2 regions of the Congregibacter litoralis KT71 genome follow, and region 2 is predicted to be linked to the other one. Evidence: predicted binding sites of a transcription regulator. Region 2 holds the regulator's gene; the other holds the start of a gene.

Region 1 (12,154 bases), 270 kb from region 2:
GATACTCCTGGGGACGATAGCTGTACTGATGGTAGTGTGGTGGGTGACTCAGCCTCCTACAAGCCCTCCCGAGCGTAACGTGATGGCTGAGACTCCTCTCTCCTGGGCAACGTCACCTGCCGACCTAAATATCGAGACACCAGAAGAGCCGGAATGGGTATCCAAGATCGATACCAACAAGCCCGAATGCAAAGAACTTGCGGAAGAGATGTTGCGGCTACAAGCTAAGGGAGAGTTAGGCGACATCGTCTATCTCGGGGATTGCACTAGGATGCCGCTGAATGATACGCCGTAACACCGATATCCAAAGCAGAGAGAGACCGAATCGAAGAGCAAGGCGCGGCGCGGCAAAAGTCTTACTTACTGTGCCTATCCTTCTTGCGATATCACAGAATGCGGCAGCGGCTTCATGCTCGATACCTCAGAATAACCCACTGCTGGAGGCTCGAGTGCTGTATGCGCGGTCCAGCTTAGTGGTTCACGCGGAAGCCGTAGCTGTGCAGAAAGGCAAGAAGGTCTCACCTGACTTCGATCCGGATAGCGTCACGGACCCTATGGGATTGTGCGAGGGAAGAGAGAATCGATTCAGAGTCATCGAAGCTCTGAAGGGTAGTTCAGCAGCTGAGGTGGTTACTCGACGCGCTGATAAGAGAGTGACTTGTTTCATAGGCTACACGCTCAACGATGAATACCTTCTCTTTCTGAATGGACCTGATGAGAAAGGTCGATACATCAATGGCCTTTGCAACGGTTCACGCGGGATCGGAGGCATCTCCGACGAGCAGATGAGCCTAATGCGACAGATGCGACTAGAAGCAACGGAGTAGGTTAGTTACCCACACTGGAGGCATCGATGACTCGAGTGAGCTAAGGGGAGTAAGCAGATACCGCCGGTGGCATGCGACCCCATCGGATACCGGCGGATTACAGTAGGTCGCGTAAGGCGTCAGAAGGAGACCTAATGATGCAGACAGCAATAAGCACGGTAGACGATGTACGACAGATGGCTGAGGCCATGAGCAGAGATGAGTTGATAGCAGCGATGGTGAGAGCCGCTGAAGACTCAGACGCAGCAGAGACGTTGATTGATGAGCTTAAGGAAGGCATCGCAATGTTTGACACGGTAGTGAGTCGCCATCCTGCTGCGCTTGAAGACTACCAGCAAGCGATGCTGCCAGTGTAACCGTCCGTCAGTAGCAACCAAGAGAGCACTCAGAAGCTCACAGATACCTTTCGAGTCCAGACGTTCGCGTTGGGTTCACCTTCGGTCCTTTTAGGACCACCGCCGGATACCTGGCGGATTCTTTGGCAAGTCATAACTGTCCACGAATATACGACTGTAGACACATACGTCGGAAAGTAGCTCTCAAGGGGCGGTCAGGGGAATTGTTTTAGCTAATGTAACCCTTTGTATTTATTATGTATTTTTGAGGAATACTATAAGTCGTGCGACCTTCAGGGTAAGCGGTTACTGATAACTCATTGATAGTATTAGATTTTTAAGACCCCAGAGAGATTTGCCTTACTTTTGTGCGTACAAGCGGTAGACCTGAGGTAGAGCAACGTCGAGCTTACCTTCGGACCTCCTATCGGGTGCGGCTGAAAGCTTGATTCGATAGACCACCGAAGCAGATTGGACGAATGCTGTTAGTCATCGTCAACCGTCAATGAAACTCACCGCCAGACTAACCTCAAATCGTTTGTAAGCAGCAGTTGTTCTTGAATCGGTCTACTTAATCGGCTTCCGCCGACGACGGACTACAGCAAGTCTTACGGAAGAGAGACACAAGTTATTGATTTATATAATAATTATTGGCTATAACCTCGGATAACATGATGCCTACAGCTACCTGAAGATAAGGACATCTGACAAAAAGTCGGCTCAATAGAGAAAGAAATTGAAGTAACCGTTGAAAGTCCTGTGGCTTCAGCCAATTGCTGCATCACGTTGTCCCTGAATGTCACCACCCAAAGAAGTCTGCAGTTTTGCAAGAGATATAGGTCTCTTAGCTTTCTTGCAGTTTTCTTTCCTCCTCGAACACACCCGCTCACCCAAAAGGAATACCCATGGAATCAGTATCACTGAGAAATCGTCTCGACCTCGTTTTGCAGCAGCAGGCTAATCTGCGTGGTTCGACCAGCGCACCGACAGGATTCAATAAGCAAACCGCTGAGTACATCTTCTCGTCCTGCAGTGACCGAGTAACCGCTGCAAGAGCTGACGACAGCAGTAAACCAGTGACGATAATCACAGCAGAAACGGGCACAGGTAAGAGCACTTACAGCTGGGCCTTCATCGTAGCTATGCTGAGGAACGACCCATCGTTCACTGCAGCTATGTGTCTACCGACGATTAAATTACTTAGCGAGGTCGTCAATGAAGTCCAACAGATACTGAAGCCGGACGAGCAGCACTGGCTTCGCTACTGGACGTCTGCACACTGTCCGAATGCTCCAGAGTCGCGACGAGCTGACCGTCCGTATGTGGAAGGACAAGAGCGCCACGACCGGGAGTCTCTCAAGTCAGCCAGGTTCATATTGGCCACGCACGACCTTTGGAAGCAGGAACAGGAGAGCGACGCTGACAATGGTGTGACCTATACGGCTGACGGTCGGCTGAGGGACCTGCTGATACTTGATGAGAGTCCCGCGTTATCTACGGCCGTCGAGATTGGTCGTAAGGACATAGTGTCGCTAATGGAGGCTTGCTTGGGAGCCGACGGATGGGAGCATGAAGTAGAAATTCTCAAGCGGTTGGAGAGTCGCATGCAAGCCGTTTCGGACGGCGGGCAAATGAACCTTGAAGCACCAGTAGAGCGCCTGATATCGATACCGAACGCCGAGCTGTTCCATGAAAGAAGGCTTCGCCAACTGGTCAAGGAGTCGAGGACTTCTGGGGTCAGCGACAAGCTGCCTGTGAATCGCCACCAGTTTGCTAGACACCTTTCAGCCATAGAAAATGGCTATCAGAGAGGTGTTTATGAGCAACAAGCGTTACCCCGAAGAATTCAAGAGAGAAGCTGTTCGCCAGATTACTGATCGCGGCTACAGCGTGGCGGACGTGGCCAGTCGGCTGGGCGTGACGACGCACAGTCTGTATGCCTGGGTGAAGAAGTACGGGCCGGCTGCTGAGCAACATCGAGTGGAGGCTGATGATCAGGCCGAGATTCGTCGGCTACAAAAAGAGCTTAAGCGTGTCACGGAGGAGCGTGACATTCTAAAAAAAGCCGCGGCGTACTTCGCGAGCCAATCCGAGTGAAGTACGCTTTTATTCAATCCCATCGCCACCAGTTGCCGGTGCGGCATCTGTGTTCTTTGCTTAACGTTCACCCCAGCGGTTTCTATGCGTGGCGTCGACAGCCGCAATCGACTCGCCGTTGTGAGGACAAGCGGCTCTCTGGCCTGATCAAGCAGTTCTGGCTCGAGTCCGGTGCTGTGTATGGCTATCGGAAGATCCATCGTGATTTGCATGAAATAGGCGAGTGTTGCGGCCCCAACCGTGTCCACCGTCTCATGAAAGACGCTGGAATCAGGGCGCAGGTTGGATATCGCAAGCCACGGCATAAGGCTGGAAAAGCGCATGATGTGACGCCTAATGTCCTGCAGAGACAGTTTAATCCGGCTGCGCCGAACGAGCGATGGGCGACCGACATCACCCATATTCGGACCCACGAAGGCTGGTTGTACCTGGCCGTGGTCATCGACTTATTCTCGCGCCGGGTGATTGGCTGGTCGATGCAATCACGGATCACGAGCGATCTGGTTCTAGATGCCTTGTTGATGTCGGTGTGGCGTCGCAAGCCGGTGAGCAAGGTACTTGTTCATTCGGACCAGGGCAGTCAATACACAAGCTATGACTGGAGCGCGTTTCTACGCGCAAACGGCCTTGAGGGCAGTATGAGCAGACGCGGCAACTGCCATGACAACGCAGTCGCTGAAAGCTTCTTCCAGCTTCTGAAACGCGAGCGCGTGAAGCGCAAGATATATCCGACCCGGCAGGATGCCCGGGCCGATATCTTTGACTATATCGAGATGTTCTACAACGTCAGACGCCGGCATGGCTCGAACAGCCTGCTGTCACCTGTAGACTACGAACAGCATCACGAAAAACAACTGGAAAGTGTCTAGAGAACTGGTGGCGATTCACTGAGTTCCAGCGGACAGCGCTGTTCTTAAAAGCGGCATCAATCGACTATGCATTCTACTCGCGCTGGTCCGGCAATGTGTTCGTAGGATATGCATTGAACTACCGGCCGACGCCGAACTTGTTGATACTAGACGCCACTGGGGACATCCAGCGGTGCTTCCGTCTCCTTAGGTCTCGACCGGAGTTCCCACGGCCACCGGCGGTGAACTACGAGAACTTGAAGTCTGTTCACCTGGTTGTCCCGAAGAGCTTGCAGGGCATCCGATGGAACAAGTCCAACATAACGGAGGCAAAGGCGTATGAGGAGTTCATGCGAAAAGCTGTTCTTGATGGCACGGGGCCGGGTGACAGGGTTCTCGTGGTCTATCCTCTAACCATGGCGACTACTCACCAGGTCATACCGAAGCCAGCCGAGAGTACCGAGGAGGATGGCAGCTTCGACTGGGAAAAACGAAGAGTCTACTTCGCTCACTGGGGACCGGGCGCTGGCAGTAACCAGTGGAAGGGATGCAAGCACGTCTTCTTGTTTAGCGAGTTCCTGAAGCCCAAGCGCGTAATCATCGCCAAAGCGAGTGCGTACTCCGAGACTCGAGCCAGCGACGCCAAGTTGGAGGGCATGCACGGGCGTGGGATGACTGGCGACGCGTTGACGGTCCAGCAAGGGGAGCTTCTCATGTACGGAAAGCAGATGGCATGCCGTGGCAATGTCCGAAACATCGATAAGAATGGAGTCTGTGGCGAGATGACGATTCACGCGACGATGGAGTACGGGCCGATGCTGGCTCACTGGGGTGAGCTGTTTCGGGGAGCGCCGTTACCTGTTCGTAAGAGCTACGATGACACTGAGAGTGATACGTTCAAGGGACGTATTCAGCGGTATCTGGCAGCCCCTGATAGCCCTCAGCAGGCTAGCTCAACGGAGGTTGCAATAGCCGTTGGATGCAAAGCGGACCAACTTAGACGAGCTATGGCAACAAAGGCAGTTAGCCCGTATCTCGGTGCGTATGGCTGGCAACTGTTGAGAGCACGGGAAATAGGTCTCGCGGGCAACAAGCTCTACTTGGTGCGTGATACCGCTGAGGAGCGTAAAGCGGCTTAAAATGCCTAGAATTGGGCGGAGGCATCACCGAAGGAGCGGTGACTGCCTCTGTCTTTTTCAAACACGGCCGACACAGCATCGCCCTCCGCGACCAAGTATCAGCTTGAGTTTAGCCCTTATATTGATGACCTTTCGGACTATGCAAATCACGGCACTTTTACGAGTGCAAGCAGGATGCACTATCAACTGTGAGACTGTTCTGCCAGAGTTAGGAGTATTCAATGGGAGATTACTAATGAACGAAGCGGAAGCTCGATTAGTCTACGAAGAAGCACAGCGTGATGAGAGAGTCATGCACGAGTTTGAGTCACTACGCCCCTCGTACAACCCTGTTGTATCGGCAGTCAGCAACCTCGTGGCTATAGCCTTATTCATGTGGTTCATCATGGCTACAGAAACTGGACGCTCGATGGAGACCACCACTGTATCCTTAATGATGTTCATGTTGGTTGCCGGTAATCAGGCTGTAACTCAGGAATTGAACCGTCGGACAAACAAGAGGATTGATGCGCTTTACAGTCTGCTTAGGCGAGATGCATCGCAAGACTTGTAGCATGCGTCCTGTGACAAATTGTGACAAAATCGCCACTTACTCACCGACCGGTGAACTGCTTCAAACAGGTGTTATCGAAGATTCGGAAACAGCGAAAAGTATCTACCAGTAAGTGCCGAAGTGGTGAAATTGGTAGACACAGGGGATTCAAAATCCCCCGCCTTAACGGGTGTGCCGGTTCGAGTCCGGCCTTCGGTACCACACATCCGTTTCTTCTGTATCTAGAAGGGAAACGAGCATACGCTCCCCCAAAAATCCCCGGCTCTCCCCAATTAACGGGGGATGGACCGTTTCTCACTAAACACGATTGATGATGCCATCCCACCCGCAGTGGGTTAAGACCCTCAATCGATAGTTTTCAAAATTTCTAAATCCGTACGCTCTTCGCGTCATCATCTCCATCTTCGTGTGGAAGCCCTCCGTGGGCCCGTTGCTCTTACTGAATCGCCACATCATGACGATGGGCTCAAGCCAAGACTTCAGGGTTTTCGCCAGCCGTCTCAGCGGACTGTGGCGCAGCTGCTCGATCAACGCCAGCAGTTCAGGTAGCTTCTTTTGGGCCGTTTTCTTCCTCAGATTCTTGAGTAGCATCAGCTCGTTGAGGTGTTGCTTGGCGTCATAGAGTGCGGCGAGGCCGGGGTAGTCGCTCAGGTAGCGCCGCAGATTCTCTCGCTGCTCCGGCTTCAAGCGCCAGGCATGGCGCCGCATGAGACTTAGCAGGCCGCGGTTTCTGCGACCCTCGGGGTGCACGTCTTTCCAGGCGTTGAGGAAGTGCTGATTGACCAGGCGAATGACGTGGAATCGATCAGCGACGATCGTGGCGCCGGGAAAGTACTGGCGGGCGATGCTGCGATAGGTCTCGGACAGATCCATCACCACGAGCTTGACGTTGTCTTTGCCCGGCAAACGCCGCAGATAGCTGTCCAGGCTGGCCTGGGAGCGTCCCAGGCGCACATCGAAGACTTTGTGGCGCCGCAGGTCGACCAATGTGGTCGCGAAGCCGCGCTTGCGGGTGAAGAAGTGCTCATCAATCCCGAGGACCTTGGGGCAGGGGCGGTTCGACATCTCCGAGACGCGTCGCTCACAGTGGCCGTGGTACCAGCGTTCAGTAGTGGCTGCGCTGATGCCATGGGTGCGTGTGAGCTTGGCCTGGGTGACCCCGCCATCGTGGGTCTCGAAGACCTCGTGGCGAAACGCCTCGGAGGCTCGATAGCGCGGCCGTACGCCTTTGAATCGATGGCGGAAATAGCGACCGCAGCGCGGGCAGTGATACTTCGGTGCTCTGAGATGCAGAGTGATGAGCTGGTTGCCTTGGCGTGTATGCTTTAGGGTCCGCTGGTAGGTGGCTTTGATCCGCACTCTCGGGTGCTGGCAGTGAAGGCAGCAGGGCCGCTTCTTGGGTTTGGCGTAGACCGAGATCGCATCATTGCGATCGACGTGTTCGACCTCCAGCTCTGGAAGCCCTAGTATTAATCCTGCGTGGGACATCGGGTGTTCTCCATTAAACCGTTTCCGCAAATTCAGTTTAATGAGCCCCGGTGTCCCCCGTTAATGATGAAGAGCCCGAGGCTTTTTCTTGGCGCGGATAAAACCCGTGTAGTAAGGGGCGCCGCAGACCCGCCCGGCTACCACTCGCTGACCGAAGGCCCGAGGATATGCCGGGAACGTCCGATGACGTGCTGACTGTGCCCGACTAATAGAGGGTCTGGTCGACGCACCAGATGGGTGTCCTTCTCCGGGTAATCAAGGCTCGCCAGGAAGTGCTGCATACAGGCCAGACGAGCGCGCTTTTTATCCGAGGACTTGATCACTGTCCACGGCGCATCGGCGGTGTCCGTGTAAAAGAACATCGCTTCTTTCGCCTCCGTGTATTCGTCCCACTTATCGATGGATGCCTGGTCGATGGGCGATAGCTTCCACTGTTTGAGAGGGTCAGTCTTGCGACGGGCAAAACGTGCGTGCTGCTCGTCTTTGGTTACGGAAAACCAATACTTGAACAAACGCACACCACTGCGCACCAGCATGCGCTCAAGATCCGGCGTTTGGCGCATGAACTCCAGATACTCTTCGGGAGAGCAGAATTCCATCACGCGCTCGACGCCCGCGCGGTTGTACCAGGAGCGATCAAAAAGCACCATTTCGCCATCCGAGGGCAGATGTTTCATGTAGCGCTGAAAGTACCACTGGCCGCGCTCCTGATCCGTGGGCTTTTCCAGTGCGACCACCCGCGCACCCCGCGGATTGAGATGTTCCATGAAGCGCTTGATGGTCCCGCCCTTTCCCGCCGCATCGCGACCTTCAAATAAAATCACGATTTTCTGGCCGCTATCTCTCACCCACTGTTGGACCTTGAGGAGTTCGACTTGAAGCGCCTGCTTTTTTTCCTCGTACTCCCGCCGGGGCATTTTACTTTTATAAGGGTAATCACCGGAGATAAACAGCTCACGGATAGCCGCGGGATCATGTCGCATTTTTGCCAGCTGGCGGAGACGCTGGGCGCGATCACTAAGCTCCTCGGCACTGCCGGTGTCCTCTCCGATGCCGTTGACCTCATCGAATTCCATGGGACGTTCCAGAGCCTGCTTTCCCGAATCACTCATTTGCATTTATCCTCGTTGATTAGCCATTGGGGATATTGAGCCGGAGGCCGTTTTCCCCTGCAATGATCCCTGTCAATGAAACGGGCAAAAAGGTCAGATAAGTACCCCGAGGACGCTCCCATGGAAACAACAACATCACTCCTGGGTGTGGATCTCGGGGGCAGTAAAATCGAAGCCGCGATCATGGACGCCGCCGGCGTCGTGACCCATCGAGCACGCTGCCCCACCCCTAAAAACAGCTATGAGGACACCCTTGCAGCAATTCGCGAGCTCTGTGAGCAGCTGGAATCCGAAACAGGCCTACCCGACCGACGTCCCCTGGGTATCTGCACACCGGGCTCCCCCTCTCCCGAGACCGGTCTTATGCGCAACTGCAATAGCACCGCTTTGAACGGCCAGCGTTTGCTCGCGGACCTGGAGGACTGCTGCGCAAGACCCGTGCGTATCGCCAATGACGCTGACTGCCTGGCCCTGTCGGAGGCCAGCGATGGCTCGGGCGCAGAAGCCGATAGTGTCTTTGGCGTCATCGTGGGTACCGGCGTGGGGGGCGGCATCGTCATCCGGGGCAGCCTGCTTCAGGGCCCCAACGCCATCAGCGGAGAGTGGGGCCACAATCCTATGCCATTGGATCGCCTGGCGACGCTTCCACCCGCTCTCTCTCCGTCCCGACTTTGCTACTGCGGAAGACAAAACTGCATCGAGACCTGGCTGAGCGGCCCGGGGCTGGCGCTGAGCCACGAACAGCTCCACGGCGACGGCATCTCCGTCGGTGAGCTTTCCCTGGAACACCCCGACGACGCGCACCGCGCAAGCCTGTCACTCTACGCAGACATGCTGGCAACAGCCCTGGGGGGCGTGGTCAATCTCCTGGACCCCGAGCTTATTGTGATGGGCGGCGGTCTCTCCAATATCCCGTCCCTGTATCGGGAAGTCCCTGCGCTCCTTGCAAGGAAGCTGTTCTCCGACGTCTGTCGCACAAAGATCTACCCAGCCCAGCATGGCGACAGTAGTGGTGTTCGTGGCGCTGCCTGGCTGTGGCGTGACACCGTCAGCGCCTCTTCATAGGCGAACTGAGCACCGCGCACGTAGACAGCCCGCGCTGGCTGTGCAGAATAAAGTCACCGCAAAACCCAACGATAAAAAGAGATTGATAGCTATGCCTTTAGCACTCGCGTCCCTCACCCGTTGCTCCAGCAGCGTTAACGAAAACTCCGAAAACCGCCGTGGAGCCAGCACCAGCACTCGCACCCGGTTTTTTGGGGGGCTTGTGCTTCTCCAGGCGCTCCTCTGCGCCCCCGTGTCACTCGCCGACACGGCACAGTCCATGGCGAGGACGGATTCCGATGCATCACTGATGCCCGAAGGCGGCTATCGCGTGACTATCCGCAAGGGCCCCTATGGTGTCCCGCATATTCAGGCAGATGACTATGGTTCCCTGGGCTATGGCGAGGCGTATGCCGCGGCCCACGACCATGTTTGTAATATGGCGCTGGCATTGCTTCAGGCACGGGGTGAGAGTGCCCGCTATCTCGGTGCAGGCGCCAATAACAGCAACATAGCCCTCGATGCGGTGGTCCATGGTCTGGATCTTCGGGCCCAGGCCGAGATCGCCCTCGCCGCCCAGGACGCGGAAACCCGTCGCTGGCTCGCTGGCTACAGCGCGGGCTACAACCGCTACCTGGATAAGCATAGGGGATCCCGGAACAGCTCCTGGTGCAGTGGTGCCGAATGGCTCCGCAATGCCACGCCCCTCGATCATATGACCCGTATGGTCATGGCAGCTCAGACTCTCCCGCGCATGAGCGGCGCAATTGCAAACGTGCAGCCACCGACAGAAGCCTCCGAGTTGGCAGGGAACGGCAGCGCGGCACTGGAGCTTGCAGCCCTTGATGCCGCGTCCCTCGAGGGCATGGGATCCAATGGCTGGGCACTGGGCAGTGAGTACACGGAGAACGGCCGGGGCATGCTCCTCGCCAACCCCCACTACCCCTGGTACGGCGAAAGCCGCTTTTGGGAGAAGCACCTCACCATTCCCGGAAAGCTGAACATTTATGGCGCTCACCTCCTTGGCAGCCCCGGCGTGTCCATTGGTTTTAACGAGAATCTTGGCTGGACCCACACCGTGTCCGCCAGCCAGCGCCTCGTGCTCTATCGTCTGGAACTGGACCCGGAAAACCCCATGCGCTATCGCTACGGGGACGACTGGCGCGATATTGAGGCCCGGGTGGTCACATTCCCGCTGCGGGACGCCAATGGCGAGGTCACCCAGCACGAACACACGGTCTATGTCAGCGACCACGGCCCATTGTTGAGCATGCCCGGCATGACCTGGGACGGGACGTACGCCTACGCCGCCCGGGACGCCAATGTCGGCAACCACTCCCTCCTTGCCCAGTGGAAAGCCATGGGAGAGGCCCGCAGTCTGGATGAATTTATTCAGGCCCACCGCAAGTACAACGCCATGCCCTGGGTGAATACCATTGCCACGAGCGCCGACGGCCGTGCGCTCTACCTCGATAATTCCACCGTGGGCAACCTCAGTGACGAGGCCCAGGCCCTTTGGAAGGCGTCTCTGACATCTGACCCCCTCGCCGCCCAGCTATATCAAGGAAGACGTATGGTGTTGCTGAACGCCAGGGATCCCCGCAACACCTGGATTGACGATGACTCGGCGCCCATCGCAGGTACCGTGCCCTTCGCAGAACGCCCCCTTATTGAGCGCAGGGACTACGTTTTCAACTCCAACGACAGCTACTGGCTGAGCAGTCCCAGACAACCCACGACGGGACACTCGATTCTGTATGGACCGGCGGAATCGGCTCGCTCCCTGCGGACGCGAATGAACGTCCGGATGCTGGAGAATGACTATGGCGATGCAGGCGACGACGGTCTCTTCGCCATTCACGAAATTCAAAAGGCGCTGTTTTCCAACCGGGGACTCACCGCCGAGCTACTCCTGCCCGAGCTGATCACGATCTGCAGGGCTTCGGCTGAAGACCTGCAAAATGCCTGCGATGTGCTGGCGGCCTATGACGGCAGCCTCAATCTTGATAGCCCGGGCGCACCGCTGTTCCGAGAGTGGATAACCCGCTACGACCGCCTGGATACCGTAAGCACAGGCAAGTTGTTCAAGGAGCCCTTCGACGCGAGCCAGCCCGCTATGACCCCCACTGCCCTGGGAGACGCCGAGCTTGCCCTTCAATCTCTCAAAGACGCCGTGGCGGTCATGAACGCGGCAGGAATGCCTCTTAATGCCAGTTTACGAGACACACAGTTCGCCTGGCGCGCAGGCAAGGCAATACCCGTGCACGGGGGCAACGGTTTTGAGGGTGTGGCCAATCTTCAAATGGCAGGTAACCCGGCGGCCTCGCCCATCGCAGGCATCAAGCCGGCAAAGATCGCCGACAGTCGCTATCTCACCGATAAGGGGTATCCCGTGGTCCACGGCAGCAGTTTTATCTACACCCTTGGCTTCGACGACCATGGGCCCGTCGCCGAAGCGCTGCTGAGCTACAGTCAATCCGGCAATCCCCGCAGCCCTCACTTTCGCGACCAGACAGCGCTCTATGCGAAGAAGCAGTGGCGAAAAGTGGCTTTCCATGAGTCGGATATCGCCGCGACGGCACGTAGCATCCGGGTTCTGCGCAGCGGCGACAGCCCCTGAGTAACCAAAAGCAATAACACGGGATGGGGCGACCAGGGAATCAGGCGCGTTCTCAGCTCCTGAAGCCCTCGGGATTCTGCGACTGCCAGCG
Region 2 (12,154 bases):
CCAGTGCCAGTTTGGCGAGAGATCGGCGGGGATATCGCTCTGATAAAGACCGGGCGCTACCGCCGAGAGGGCAACCTGAAAATCGCGGTCTGCCTCCAGGGGATGGGAGAAGCGCAAACTAAGATCGCCAGGTGCTATGGCGCCGGCAAGGCGCACCTGCGCCCGGCGCCCCAGTACCTTGATCTCTGCAGTGATACCAAGCTCCTCGGCGGCGGCCTGCTTGCCCAGTTCTTTGTTGATCGCCAGACCGTCTTTGTAATACTCATCCACCACGAGATCGTCGGAGTAGCGGTTTGCGATGTACAGCGTACTCAGCCCGGCAATTACCACGGAGCCCGGCAGCGCGATAAGAAACCAGGGCCAGAATTGCCGGTACCAGGCTTCCGTATCTTCACGCCGGGGCGTCTGTTTACTGCCGTGAGACATGCTTGCCTGTTCCAATGCTGGGGAAGTGATGAGTCACTATAGCGGTTTCATGAATCGCGATTCGGTACTTGCTCGCAGGGAGGGCATATCTTCGGCAACAATTTCAAAGGTGAAGCTGGTGCTGGGAGTGCTCAAATCGGTGGCTTTGGCTGCCACACGCAGTGTCACCTCTCGATCTTCGCTGGCGTCAAGCGCATAGCGGGTGTCCCCCTTAATTGTGGCGCCTTCCAGGCCGTCGAGGCGGAGTACGTACTTATGGGGCGAACCATCCATATTGACGATGTGAAGCCGGTAGATGTTTTCGACGCCACCGTCTGCCGTTTCCACATAGAGATTGTTGCGATCCCGTATGACCGTAAGCTCCAGGGGAATACGTGAAGCGATGTTGTAGCTGAAGACCCCTACCATCAGGCTGAGCATAACGATGTAACCGATGATGCGTGGACGGAACCATTGTGTTGTTCCTCCCTCGAGCTCTCTCTCGCTGGTGTAGCGCACCAGACCGGGATCGTAGCCCATTTTTCGCATTACGGAATTGCAGGCATCGATACACAGGGCGCAGCCGATGCATTCGTATTGCAACCCGTCGCGAATATCAATGCCCGTGGGACAGACCTGGACACAGAGTTCGCAGTCAATACAGTCCCCGAGTCCTGATTCTTTGTGCGCAAGGGATTTCTTACGTGAGCCTCGGGGTTCTCCTCGTTTGGCGTCGTAGGAAACAATCAGCGTATCCGCATCAAACATTACGGACTGGAATCGTGCATAGGGGCACATGTACTTGCAGACCTGCTCGCGCATCCATCCTGCATTAACGTAGGTCGCCAGAGTGAAAAATGCTGTCCAGACGAGCTGCCAGTTTCCCGTGGTCAGCGTCGCCAATTCGTAGCTCAACTCGCGGATAGGGTAGAAATAGCCGACAAAGGTCATACCGGTCATAAAGGCAATAAACAGCCAGGCGGCATGTTTACCCAGCTTGCGCGAGGCTTTATTCAGAGACCAGGGTTGTTTGTCCAGCTTGATACGCTGGTTGCGGGTGCCCTCAAGCTTCTGCTCTACCCACATGAACATACTGGTCCATACGGTTTGCGGGCAGGTGTAGCCACACCAGACGCGTCCCGCCGAGACGGTGACCGCGAAGAGAGAGAAAGCCGCGATGATGAGTAAGAACGCCAGAAGGGAAAAATCCTGGGGCCAGAAGGTTAGGCCCAGAATATGAAACTCGCGCTCGGGCAGATCGAACCACACTGCCTGACGACCGCCGATACTGATCCATGGCAGGCAGTAGTAGCCCAGGAGCATGGGCCAGCCGGTAAACATGCGGAGTCGCTGATAGAAACCTTCGATCTTGCGCGTGTAAATTTTTTCGCGCTTCTGATAGAGGTCGAGCTCAGCGACCTCCGAGGGGGCGATCTCCTGTACGTTGATGAGATCCGGGTCAGACATAGTTTTTCACCACTACTGATGTTGAGTGGCCACTCCCGTGGCGTTAAACCCCGACGTTGTCCGGCAACTAGTCCGGTACATTGTTCGGTACGTTGTCCGGTACTTTTTTCAGTACTTCGGCGGGGCGTTTGCCTTCGGTAATTATTGTAATGAAATGTTCGTGTGATCAGGTCTGAGTTACTTGCTCAGACCATAGATGTAAGCGCTGACGAGGTGAATTTTGTCCTCGCTGAGCGTGTTCCCAAATGCTGGCATCTGACCATTGCGTCCAATACGAAGGCTGTGGGCAATCTGCTCTTCGCTGCCGCCGTAAAGCCATATGCCGTTGGTGAGGTTGGGCGCTCCCATTAGGGGGTTACCCTTGGCCTCCGGACCATGGCATGCGACGCAGTAAGTCTGGTAATGCTTCTCGCCGGCTGCGACCAGTTCATCGTCCGCCTCACGGCTGTTCAGGGATAGCACGTAAGCCGTTGCCTCCATAATACCCTGCTCACCCAGAATGCTTTCCCAGGGGGGCATTGCTGCCTGGCGGCCATTGACCAGGGTATGTTTGATGGCCTCAGGTGATCCACCGTAGAGCCAATCATTGTCGGTAAGATTCGGGAAACCAAGGGCACCAGCGGCGTCAAGTCCGTGACACTGCGAACAGTTGTTGCCATAGATGCGCATTCCCATTTTGCGTACCTTAGGATCCTGGTAGATATCTTCGATGGACATGGCGAGGTATTTGTCCCGCATGGCCCGAAATTTTTCGTCGGCAACAGCAACCTCCTGCTCGTGCTGGGTCGCGGAACTCCAGCCCAGCACGCCGGGGAAGTTACCCATGCCGGGATAGGCCACGAGGTAGCCAATACCCCAGACGATGGTGATAACGAACATAGCGAACCACCATCCGGGAAGGGGATTGTCCCATTCTTCAATGCCATCATAGATGTGCCCGGTGGTTTTTTCGTCTATTGGATTGCGCTTGCGATTGGCAAATAACAGCCAGGTCACCAGGATGAGGGTGAGGCTTGTAAGTACGATTACCCAGCCACTCCAAAAACTAGTCATTGTTGGTTTCCTTTTTGTCTGCCTGTTTGCTCAAGATCGTCATCTTCAAAAGGGAGGTTGGCGGCCTCTTCAAAATCCTTTTTGGGCTTATTGCTATAGGCCCAGATCACAAGTCCGATAAAGGCGACCAGCAAAAACGCTGTGCTGATGCCTCTTAAATCATTAATGTCCATATGCCTAGCGCCGCGTCTGAATCAATGTGCCCAGCTGTTGCAGGTAGGCCACGAGGGCGTCGATTTCCTTTTTACCGGCGACGGCACTGGCAGCGGCGGCGATATCTTCCTCGCTGTAGGGCACGCCTAGCATCTTAAGCGTGCTCATTTTCGCTGGTGTACCCTCGGCGTTGATGTCGTTCTTAAACAGCCAGGGGAAGGCGGGCATATTGGACTCGGGAACCACATCCCTGGGGTTGTATAAGTGTGCCCGGTGCCAATCGTCGGAATAGCGCTTTCCTACGCGTGCCAGATCCGGTCCCGTGCGCTTGGAGCCAAACAGGAAGGGGTGATCGTAGACTGACTCCCCGGCTACGGAGTAGTGACCGTAGCGTTCTGTCTCGGCGCGGAGGGGTCGAATCATCTGGGAGTGGCAGGTGTTGCAGCCCTCGCGGATGTAAATATCGCGACCCTCAAGCTCCAGAGCGGAGTAGGGCTCCAGTCCGGCGATGGGTTCCGCCATTTTCTTAGAGAAGATCATGGGCACCAGTTCAACCAGGGTGCCGAAGCTGATCGCCACGATCACCAGAATGATCAGTAGGGGAACGCTTTTTTCGACTCTTTCATGAGATGACATGGGTTCGCTCCTTAAGCCGCGGCCGCTGCGGGCGCCGCTGCCGGCGCCTCTTTGCGAATGGTCATGAATACGTTGTAGGCCATGATGAGCATGCCGCCCAGGAAGATGGCTCCTCCGAGTACCCTGACGATCCAGCCTGGATAACTCGCTACCACCGACTCAACAAAGGCGTAGGTCAGCGTGCCGTCCTGGTTATAGGCGCGCCACATAAGGCCCTGCATGATGCCGTTGACCCAGAGGGCAGCGATGTACAGCACGGTACCGATAGTCGACATCCAGAAATGCACGTTGATGAGATCGGTGCTGTACATCTGCTCCTTGCCATAAAGCTTGGGTATCAGGTGATAGAGGCAGCCAATGGAAATCATCGCCACCCAGCCCAGGGCACCGGAATGCACGTGTCCGATCGTCCAGTCTGTGTAGTGAGAGAGGGAGTTCACGGTCTTGATGGACATCATGGGCCCTTCAAAGGTGGACATGCCGTAGAAGGACAGGCTCACGACCATGAAGCGCAGGATGGGGTCGTGGCGAAGCTTATGCCACGCGCCAGACAGCGTCATGATGCCGTTGATCATGCCACCCCAGGAGGGCGCCAGAAGGATCAGGCTCATGACCATACCCAGACTCTGGGCCCAATCCGGCAATGTCGTGTAGTGCAGGTGGTGTGGCCCCGCCCAGATGTATACGGAAACCAGGGCCCAGAAATGCACGATGGACAGGCGGTAGGAATAGACGGGACGCTCCGCCTGCTTGGGCACAAAGTAATACATCATGCCCAGGAAACCGGCGGTCAGAAAAAAGCCTACAGCGTTATGGCCGTACCACCACTGCACCATGGCATCGACGGTACCCGCATAGGCGGAGTAGGACTTGAGGGTCATGCCGACGGGGAGAGCGGCGCTGTTCAGAAGATGAAGCACCGCCACGGTGACAATAAAGGCACCAAAGAACCAGTTGGCGACGTAGATGTGGCTGGTTTTCCGTTTCACCAGGGTGCCGAAAAAGACCACGGCGTAAGACACCCAGACGACGGTGATAAGAATATCAATGGGCCATTCCAACTCGGCGTACTCTTTACTGCTGGTGTAACCCAGAGGTAGCGTGATTGCTGCGAGCACAATGACGGCCTGCCAGCCCCAGAAGGTGAACGCCGCCAGTTTGTCGGAGAAGATTCGCGCCTGGGTGGTGCGCTGCACAACGTAATAGGAGGTGGCAAATAGGGCGCATCCACCGAAAGCAAAAATCACCGCGTTGGTGTGTAAGGGGCGAAGGCGCCCAAAACTCGTCCAGGGTAGACCGAGGTTGAGGGCAGGCCAGACCAGCTCGGCGGCGATGTACACCCCCACAAGCATGCCCACGATGCCCCAGACCACTGTCATGATGGCAAATTGCCGTACAACCTTATAGTTGTAGACAGGATGCTCCAGTGCTGCGTTTAGTTCGCTCATGGTTGTTACCCGTAATTCCTGTTAATTCTTAAGAGCCTGTTTGCTGTTCTTGTGCCTGTGCTGTGCGTGAAACCCCGGGGGCTCCCAGCGCCGCGAATCGACTTCGCAGCTTTTTTTTTTATAGCGCTTTTGCCTAGCCGTCGGTAAAGGCCGGCGCCGCGCCGTAATCCCAGGCCAGGATCGACACGACCATGATGGACACAAGGAGCACCAGTCCGATGGCAAGGATCGCGCTGGAGAACAAAAAGCCCCGTTCCTGAGGGATGTTCATGACGATGGGGATGCCGAGATACATGAGGTAAACCGCCCAGCTGATGGCTACAACGCCAATCAGCAGATCTGCCCAAAGCAGGGGATAAAAGCCCACGAGACCGAGAATAAACAGCGGCGTTGCGGTGAGCCCGGCGATAACAATGCCCTTGGCGATGGTGGAGTTAGCGGCCCCGTAGGTGCTGGACATCCAGTGAATGGCGTAGCCGATGGCTGCAACGCTTGCGACCATCACACAGTAAAAGAGGATGTTGACCTGCATGGCGCTGGCATCGGTGAGTTTGATGATTTCGTTGTAGCTGCCCACCGTCCATCCGACATGGCTGGTACCCCAGTACCAGGCGATGGACGGCAAAAGTGCAAATACAAAGGGATAGATGACCAGAAGGTTTTGGGAACTCTCGGGTAAATCTGCGATGGTCTGCCATTGCTGTCGTGGTTTGAATAGCAGTCCAAAGGTGTGCTGGATCATTCTCGTTATCCCCCGATGAGAAATCTGACAGGCGGCATTCTAATGAACTCACTGCCGCATTTATTGACCTGCATCAATAAGCGATGCAAGAGTGTTAATTAAAGCGGACACAACGGAGCTCAATTGCTGGTATGGCAAAGGCCACCTTTGTTGCGTCAGTCTGTTTCAGACCTCTTTGCGGGCCTTAAGGGCTGTTTAGCCTTAACCGGCGTCTGCGATTTTTTGCAGGGCCTCAATATCAAGAATTTCGATTTCCTTGTTTTCTACCGCAAGCACCTTGAGTTTCTGAAGACGGCTAAACACCCGGCTGACGGTCTCGACGGTGAGTCCCAGATAATTACCGATATCCACCCGCGACATGCTGAGACGGAACTGGGTAGCACTCAGTTGGCGGCGGGCGTTTCGCGTCGATACGCTGAGGAGTAGTGCGGCGACGCGCTCATCTGCCGAACTTTTCGAAAGCAGGGTGATCAGCTGCTGGTCCTCAGTGATTTCCCGGCTCATAATCTGAAAAAAGTGCCGCTGCAGCTGTGGCATGCTGGCACTGAGTTTTTCCAGAGAGTTAAAGGGGATCTCGCAGACCGATGCGGTTTCCAGGGCTTTGGCTGATGAGGCGTAACTATTGTTGCTGATGCCATCCATACCGAGAAGCTCCCCGGGGAAGTAAAAGCCCGTAACCTGTTCCCGACCGTCGTCTGTCGTCCGATAAGCTTTAATCGTGCCTGAGCGCACGGCAAACACGGATTCAAAATCATCGCTCTCGCGGTACAGGTGCTGACCCTTCTGGAGGGGCTTGCTGCGCTGAACGATACGGTCGAGCTCGTCGATTTCCGTTGCTTCGAGGGAGAAGGGGAGACAGATAGTGCTAAGGCGGCAGTTGTTGCAATTCACCTGATAGTCGTGGGTACAGGCTTTGTTTGTAGCGCTTTCTACATCGATTAACTGCTTGTTCACTGCTCTACGTTTCCCGTACCGGCTATAAGCAAAAATGTAGCGAGCCCGTGCGAGCGTGTCAAATTAACTTTACATTGCTCGGCGAGTTAAACTGTGGCAGAGAATTGGGCTTTTCCGCTGCGGCTGTGGTGCTCAAGATACTCATCAAAGGGCATGCAGAGATTCCTGAGGAAGGGGCGGCCTGCTGCTGTTACGCGGAGCATGCCCGCATCGAACTCCATCAGTCGGTCTTCGAAAGCGGGATTCAATTCTTCGAGGGCGTCATGAAAATGGACGCGAAAGTCTATGCCGAACTCCCGTTCGACCTCTGCGATATCCAGACTGAGGTCGCAAATCAGAGACATGATGACCCGCCGGCGGAGTTTGTCCTCGTTATTGATCCTGTAGCCCTTGGTAATAGGCAGCTGACCGTCCTCCAGCATTTGGTAATACGCAGGCAGATCACGGGCGTTTTGCAGATAAAAGTCACCTATCTGGCTGATAGATGAGACCCCCAGTCCGAGAAGATCGTCTGCGAGCTGCAGGGAATAACCTTGAAAATTTCGTTGCAGCCTGGATTCACCCTGGGCTTTTGCCAGCTCATCATCGGGAAGGACATAATGATCCATACCGATGTAGCGATACCCGGCATCCTGAAGCGTTGCGCTGATCATCTGCGCCAGGAGGAGCTTCTCCTCAGGTTCCGGGAGCGTGTGTCGATCAATGGAGCGTTGAGGCAAAAATCGCTCGGGTAAATGGGCGTAGTTGTAGCAGGCGATGCGGTCCGGGCGCAGGCTGATGACCTTGCGCAGGGTCTCGGCCATGCTCACATGATCCTGGTAGGGCAGTCCATAGATAAGGTCAAAGCTCAGGGAACGAAATCCATGGGCCCGCGTCGCCTCTACCAGCTCCGCCACCTGCGTGTAGGGCTGAATGCGATTGACGGCTTTTTGCACGCGTTCATCAAAGTCCTGAACACCAAGGCTGATGCGGTTGAAGCCTACGCCTTTCAGCAGCGCAATGGTTGCGGAGGACACCGTGCGCGGGTCAATTTCAATGGAATACTCGCGATAGCCCTTGTCCAACAGTCGGAAACGACTTGCAAGGCTGTGCATGAGTTCAGTGATTTCGCCGTCGTTGAGATAGGTTGGCGTGCCGCCGCCCCAGTGCATCTGAGTGACGGGGCGATCCTTGCCCACGATCTGGCTCTGCATCTCGAGTTCTTTGCTGAGCTGGGCGAGGTAGCGTGCCGCAACACCCTCCTTGCGCGTGACCACCTTATTGCAACCGCAGTAGTAGCAGATGTCGTGACAGAAGGGCAGATGCACGTAGAGGGACAGGGGATCGCCATGATGTTCCCGACGGCCCTGCCAGTTGCGATAACGCGTCAGATCGAAGTCTTCAGAGAATTGCGGCGCAGTGGGATACGATGTGTAGCGAGGGCCACTGGTGGCATATTTGCGCGCCATGCTCATCCCCGCCTCCCACTCCCTGGGTAGGCGCCGGGTCTGCTCGCTGCTGCCGATTATCTGGTTCATGATCAAGGTGGGCCTGTTACTCAAATAAGAACCACAGGCTAGCAGCACCGGGTTAGATGCTTCTTGATCCACATCAAGGTAGGACGCGGGTAGGGAAAACCCTCAGGTTTCGAGGTCTGCGAGTTCCTCGGTGATCTCGTGAAGCTCCCGGGGCATGCCGATGCCCCAGCCTTGGAGATAATCGATGCCTATTTCCCGCAGTGCAGGGACAATTTCCAGGTCCTCCACACACTCTGCGACGGTTTTCTGCCCCAGGAAATGCGCCAGGTCGTTAATGGACTTGGTCATGGCATAGTCGGTTGCGTTGCGGTGGATGTCCGTGATGAAAGTGCCGTCGATCTTGACGTAATCCACCGGTAACTCTTTGAGGTACTTGTGACTGGCAAGCCCGGTGCCGAAATCATCAAGAGAGAATTTGCAGCCGATGTTTTTCAACGTTCGAACAAAGTCCGCTGCCCGGGGCAGGTTGTCGATGGCCCCGGTCTCGGTTATCTCAAAGCACAGCCTGCTGGTGCCTACGCCGTGCTCCGAAATCTGTTCCAGAACATAATCCAGAAAGTCATTGTCCGTGATACTGGTGCCTGAGAGATTGATGGAGAGTTCCGGCACCACTTTCTGCGCATCCATGAGGCGCGAGATCCACGAGAAGGCCTCCTTGAGCACCCAGCGGTCCACGAGGGTCACATAGCCAAAGCGCTCCGCCGACATGATGAAGTCCTGGGGAGACTGGAGTTCGCCGTCGTCGTCACGGAGAGACAATAAAATCTCGTAGTGGTGCTTGGCGCCCTCCCGGCCGTCGACGGCGCTCTGGACGATGGGCTGGGCGCGAAGTACCAGGCTGTCCGTCGACATGGCATCGTCGAGACGCTTGCGCGAGGATGCCCGCTCAAGCTTGTAGTTCATGACCTCTTCCTGGTCGATGTCGTACACCACTACCTGATCTTTGCCCTGGCCCTTGGCCATGCTCAAAGCCTGGCGCGCCTGTTCCACAATGGACGTGGGGCTTTCGCTGGTCTGCAAGACGCTGGCAACACCGATGGACACGGTAAACGATATGTTTTCGCCATTGATGGTGAGGCTGCTTGCCGCAATATCCACGCGAATCTTGTCGGCAATCCGTCTCGCCTCGTCGGTGTCGCGATAGGTAAGGAGAATGCCGAATTCATCCTCGCTCATGCGCGCGGTCAGCGCACGACGATCATTCATCTGGCTCAGGAGGCGACCGAACTCGTTGAGCACCTCGTCGCCGCTGGTGTCATCAAAGACATCATTAACCAGGGCAAAGTTGTCGATGTCCAGAAGCAGAAACGCATGTTCACTACCCCGGGCCTGGGCGTGGCGCAGGGTGCGCTGCAGTTGGTAGACCAATGACTCGCCATTGATCAGTTGGGTGATGCTGTCGCGGTTTCGGTCAAAGCTGAGGGTCTTTTGCGCCTCTTCAAGGGTGCCATACATGCTCTGCTCGAGCACGGACATCTCATCCACGGGAGTGGGTGTCTGCGCTCCGCGACTGAGCTGGCGGGCCAGCTGGATGGCGCTCATCTCGGCGATCTTTTGTCCGCGCTCGTTGACAAAGGCAAATTGATCGCGGTCTTCGCTGACCCACACCAGTCGCATTTTCCGCTGGCGGCCGTCCTTGGCCCGATAGCGGAGCTTGGCACCGGGCTCCAGTGCTTCGACGCGCTTGAGCCAGCGTCGGAGGCGTGGCAACTGCTCGACGCGCTGGGAGTCGGGACGAATAGCGGCGGCGACTTGGGGCTGGTAGCGGGTGACATCCGCCGGGGCCTTACCGGTAATCACTGCGTTGATTCTGCGAAGAGCGCCCTCGTGGGCCACGGAGCCCGGGTTTGAGACGTTCAAGCGGCGGTTCAGGGCCCGGAGACGCTGTTGCATCTCTTTGATTGCGGTGCTGGGAAGCTCTCCCTCGCTGGATTCACGGAAGTCCGTAACCAGGGTCTGCAACAGGGACTCCTCCTCCTGCCAGGCGATGCTGCTTTCGCCCTCGCGCAGGGCTATTTGCACCAGCGCCTGACGCCAGCCGCCGTCGAGAAGATCCACGAGGGCGCGGGGGGCGCTGTCTCGATCCAGATGGCGATCGAGCAGTTTTTCGACACTGCGTTGCGCCCGCGTGAGGCGCTCCTGGCCCTGGAGACCGCTGATCACACGCTCCACATTTCGGTCCAGGGAGCGGTTCTGCTGTGCTAGCAGGGTATCCAGTTCGCCCTGGGCATCGGCGAAGACGCTGCTGTCATCGCTGTATTCTCCGGCAACGCGCTCGACGATTTCGGCCACTTTTTTCTGGAGCGAGCGGTTGAGGGTGTTGTCCGCACTGGCCAGTTTGGAAATTTTGTCCAGCAGCTGGTGTGCCGGGTGCTCCGGCTGCGCAAAAAATCGAGGTTCATGGAGGGATAAGCGCGCCAGGGGTACCCGCAGTCTCGCGAGGCTGGGTGCCATGTCGTCACTGACCTCGAAGTTGCGGTTCAAGGTGTCAAAGACCGTATCTACAAAACTGAGGCGATTGGCGCCGTCCCGCTCGAGGGCGACATCCTCACCCAGCCCGCCATGCTCCTTGAGAAGGCTTTCGAGGGACTGCAGCTCTCCCAGGGACTGAGCGGGAGGCTGAGACGCCTGCAATGAGAGCAGCGCGTTGAGGAGCTGCTGTTGATCCAGGGTTGCCTGGGGCGCGGCCGCGGCGCTTTGCGCAGGCGCAGCGCTTTCTGTCGGACGCTCTGCCGCGCCCTTTGTCGTATCGCTGCTATCCCCCGAGGTTGCGGGGGCGCTCTCAAGTTCCGAGCGCTCGCGATTGGTATCAAGGGCGCTGATGACCGCGTCATACATGGCATCGTGTTTATTGTCGCCAGTTCCGGCCGTGCCTCCAGCCCCGGGCGTGCCTGAATCGCCGGCAGCACTGTCGGCATTGCCACCGTTACCCTGGGTACGCGTATTTCCGCGGCCATCCGCCGAGCCGGTGCCCGACGAGCTTTCCGGGGAAGCATCATTAGAAGCATCGGAACTTACCGCGCCCTGGGCAGACCGGGGCGCCGCGGTGGATTCCCGGGTGGTTTCGCTCTCCGGAGCGGGCTTGGTACGCACGGTGGACTTGATGATGCGCTTTTCCACCGGATTGAGCAGCGAACCGTTTTCACGAATGTCGTCTTCGAGGCCGGGCTCCACGTCGGCATCGGTGAAAATACGGTTGAGTTCGGGGTAAAGCTTTTCCAGTTGCGGCGCGTAGGCCTCGCGAAATGCCGTCAGGCTATCCTGGATGACCACGGGGCTGTCCGTGATGGGCTCCAGGGCGTCCATAAAGGCCTGGAGCACATAGGCGGGATGAAAAGGTGTTCGTGCCCGTCGCGGCTCCCGGTCACTGACCAGCGCCGTGCGGATGGTTAAGCATTCGAGTTCCACCCGGTGGGCCTCGATGAGACTGTTGACGATTTTGTCCACCGCCAGCTTTTGATCCATCTCATCCAGGGCAACGAGATCCAGGTTGCGCGCCGATGCTGCCTCCAGATCTGCAAAGGTCTGCCCCTCGCTCTCTTTTTCCAGGGTCTCCATGCTCACGGTCAGGGCCTTGGAGAAGTCCTCGAGAAAATCCTCGTTGTTGCGCTTCAATACGTTGAGGGCGTCATAGTGTGCGTGTTGACCCGAGATGCCGTAACGGGACGATGTAGACAGATCAAACAGACGATCCCCAAGCTCGACGAGAAAGCGCTTCATGGCTTGAAGTAACTGCGAGTGCCCGGTCGTCAGCATCTCATTAACAAGACGCTCTGCTT

What was found. Region 2 encodes FNR, which switches genes on or off when oxygen is low (the NO sensors DNR and NnrR bind a similar motif). Its sites were predicted from a motif close to TTGATNNNNATCAA; they were not measured.
Region 1: a site for FNR is predicted at 8,462-8,475, ahead of ppk2 (polyphosphate kinase 2). Genes of this name have one in related genera too.

Annotation. Positions count from the first base shown of each region.
Region 1 is NZ_CM002299.1:1,570,838-1,582,991, reverse strand. Features, by position in the region: gene KT71_RS07225 (hypothetical protein) at 83-295, shown strand; gene KT71_RS07215 (hypothetical protein) at 962-1,183, shown strand; gene KT71_RS07210 (DEAD/DEAH box helicase family protein) at 2,068-3,039, shown strand; one part of gene KT71_RS07200 (IS3-like element ISGpr2 family transposase) at 2,981-3,218, shown strand; one part of gene KT71_RS07200 (IS3-like element ISGpr2 family transposase) at 3,218-4,128, shown strand; gene KT71_RS07195 (hypothetical protein) at 4,242-5,246, shown strand; gene KT71_RS07190 (hypothetical protein) at 5,482-5,799, shown strand; tRNA gene KT71_RS07185 (tRNA-Leu) at 5,914-6,000, shown strand; gene KT71_RS07180 (ISL3 family transposase) at 6,097-7,287, opposite strand; gene ppk2 (polyphosphate kinase 2) at 7,425-8,399, opposite strand; gene KT71_RS07170 (ROK family protein) at 8,520-9,464, shown strand; gene KT71_RS07165 (acylase) at 9,556-12,063, shown strand; gene galE (UDP-glucose 4-epimerase GalE) at 12,116-12,154, opposite strand, start outside.
Region 2 is NZ_CM002299.1:1,840,635-1,852,788, forward strand. Features, by position in the region: gene KT71_RS08460 (FixH family protein) at 1-426, opposite strand, end outside; gene ccoG (cytochrome c oxidase accessory protein CcoG) at 463-1,872, opposite strand; gene ccoP (cytochrome-c oxidase, cbb3-type subunit III) at 2,050-2,925, opposite strand; gene KT71_RS08475 (CcoQ/FixQ family Cbb3-type cytochrome c oxidase assembly chaperone) at 2,922-3,098, opposite strand; gene ccoO (cytochrome-c oxidase, cbb3-type subunit II) at 3,103-3,714, opposite strand; gene ccoN (cytochrome-c oxidase, cbb3-type subunit I) at 3,726-5,162, opposite strand; gene KT71_RS08490 (Yip1 family protein) at 5,296-5,904, opposite strand; gene fnr (fumarate/nitrate reduction transcriptional regulator Fnr) at 6,106-6,858, opposite strand; gene hemN (oxygen-independent coproporphyrinogen III oxidase) at 6,945-8,375, opposite strand; gene KT71_RS08505 (DUF1631 family protein) at 8,478-12,154, opposite strand, start outside.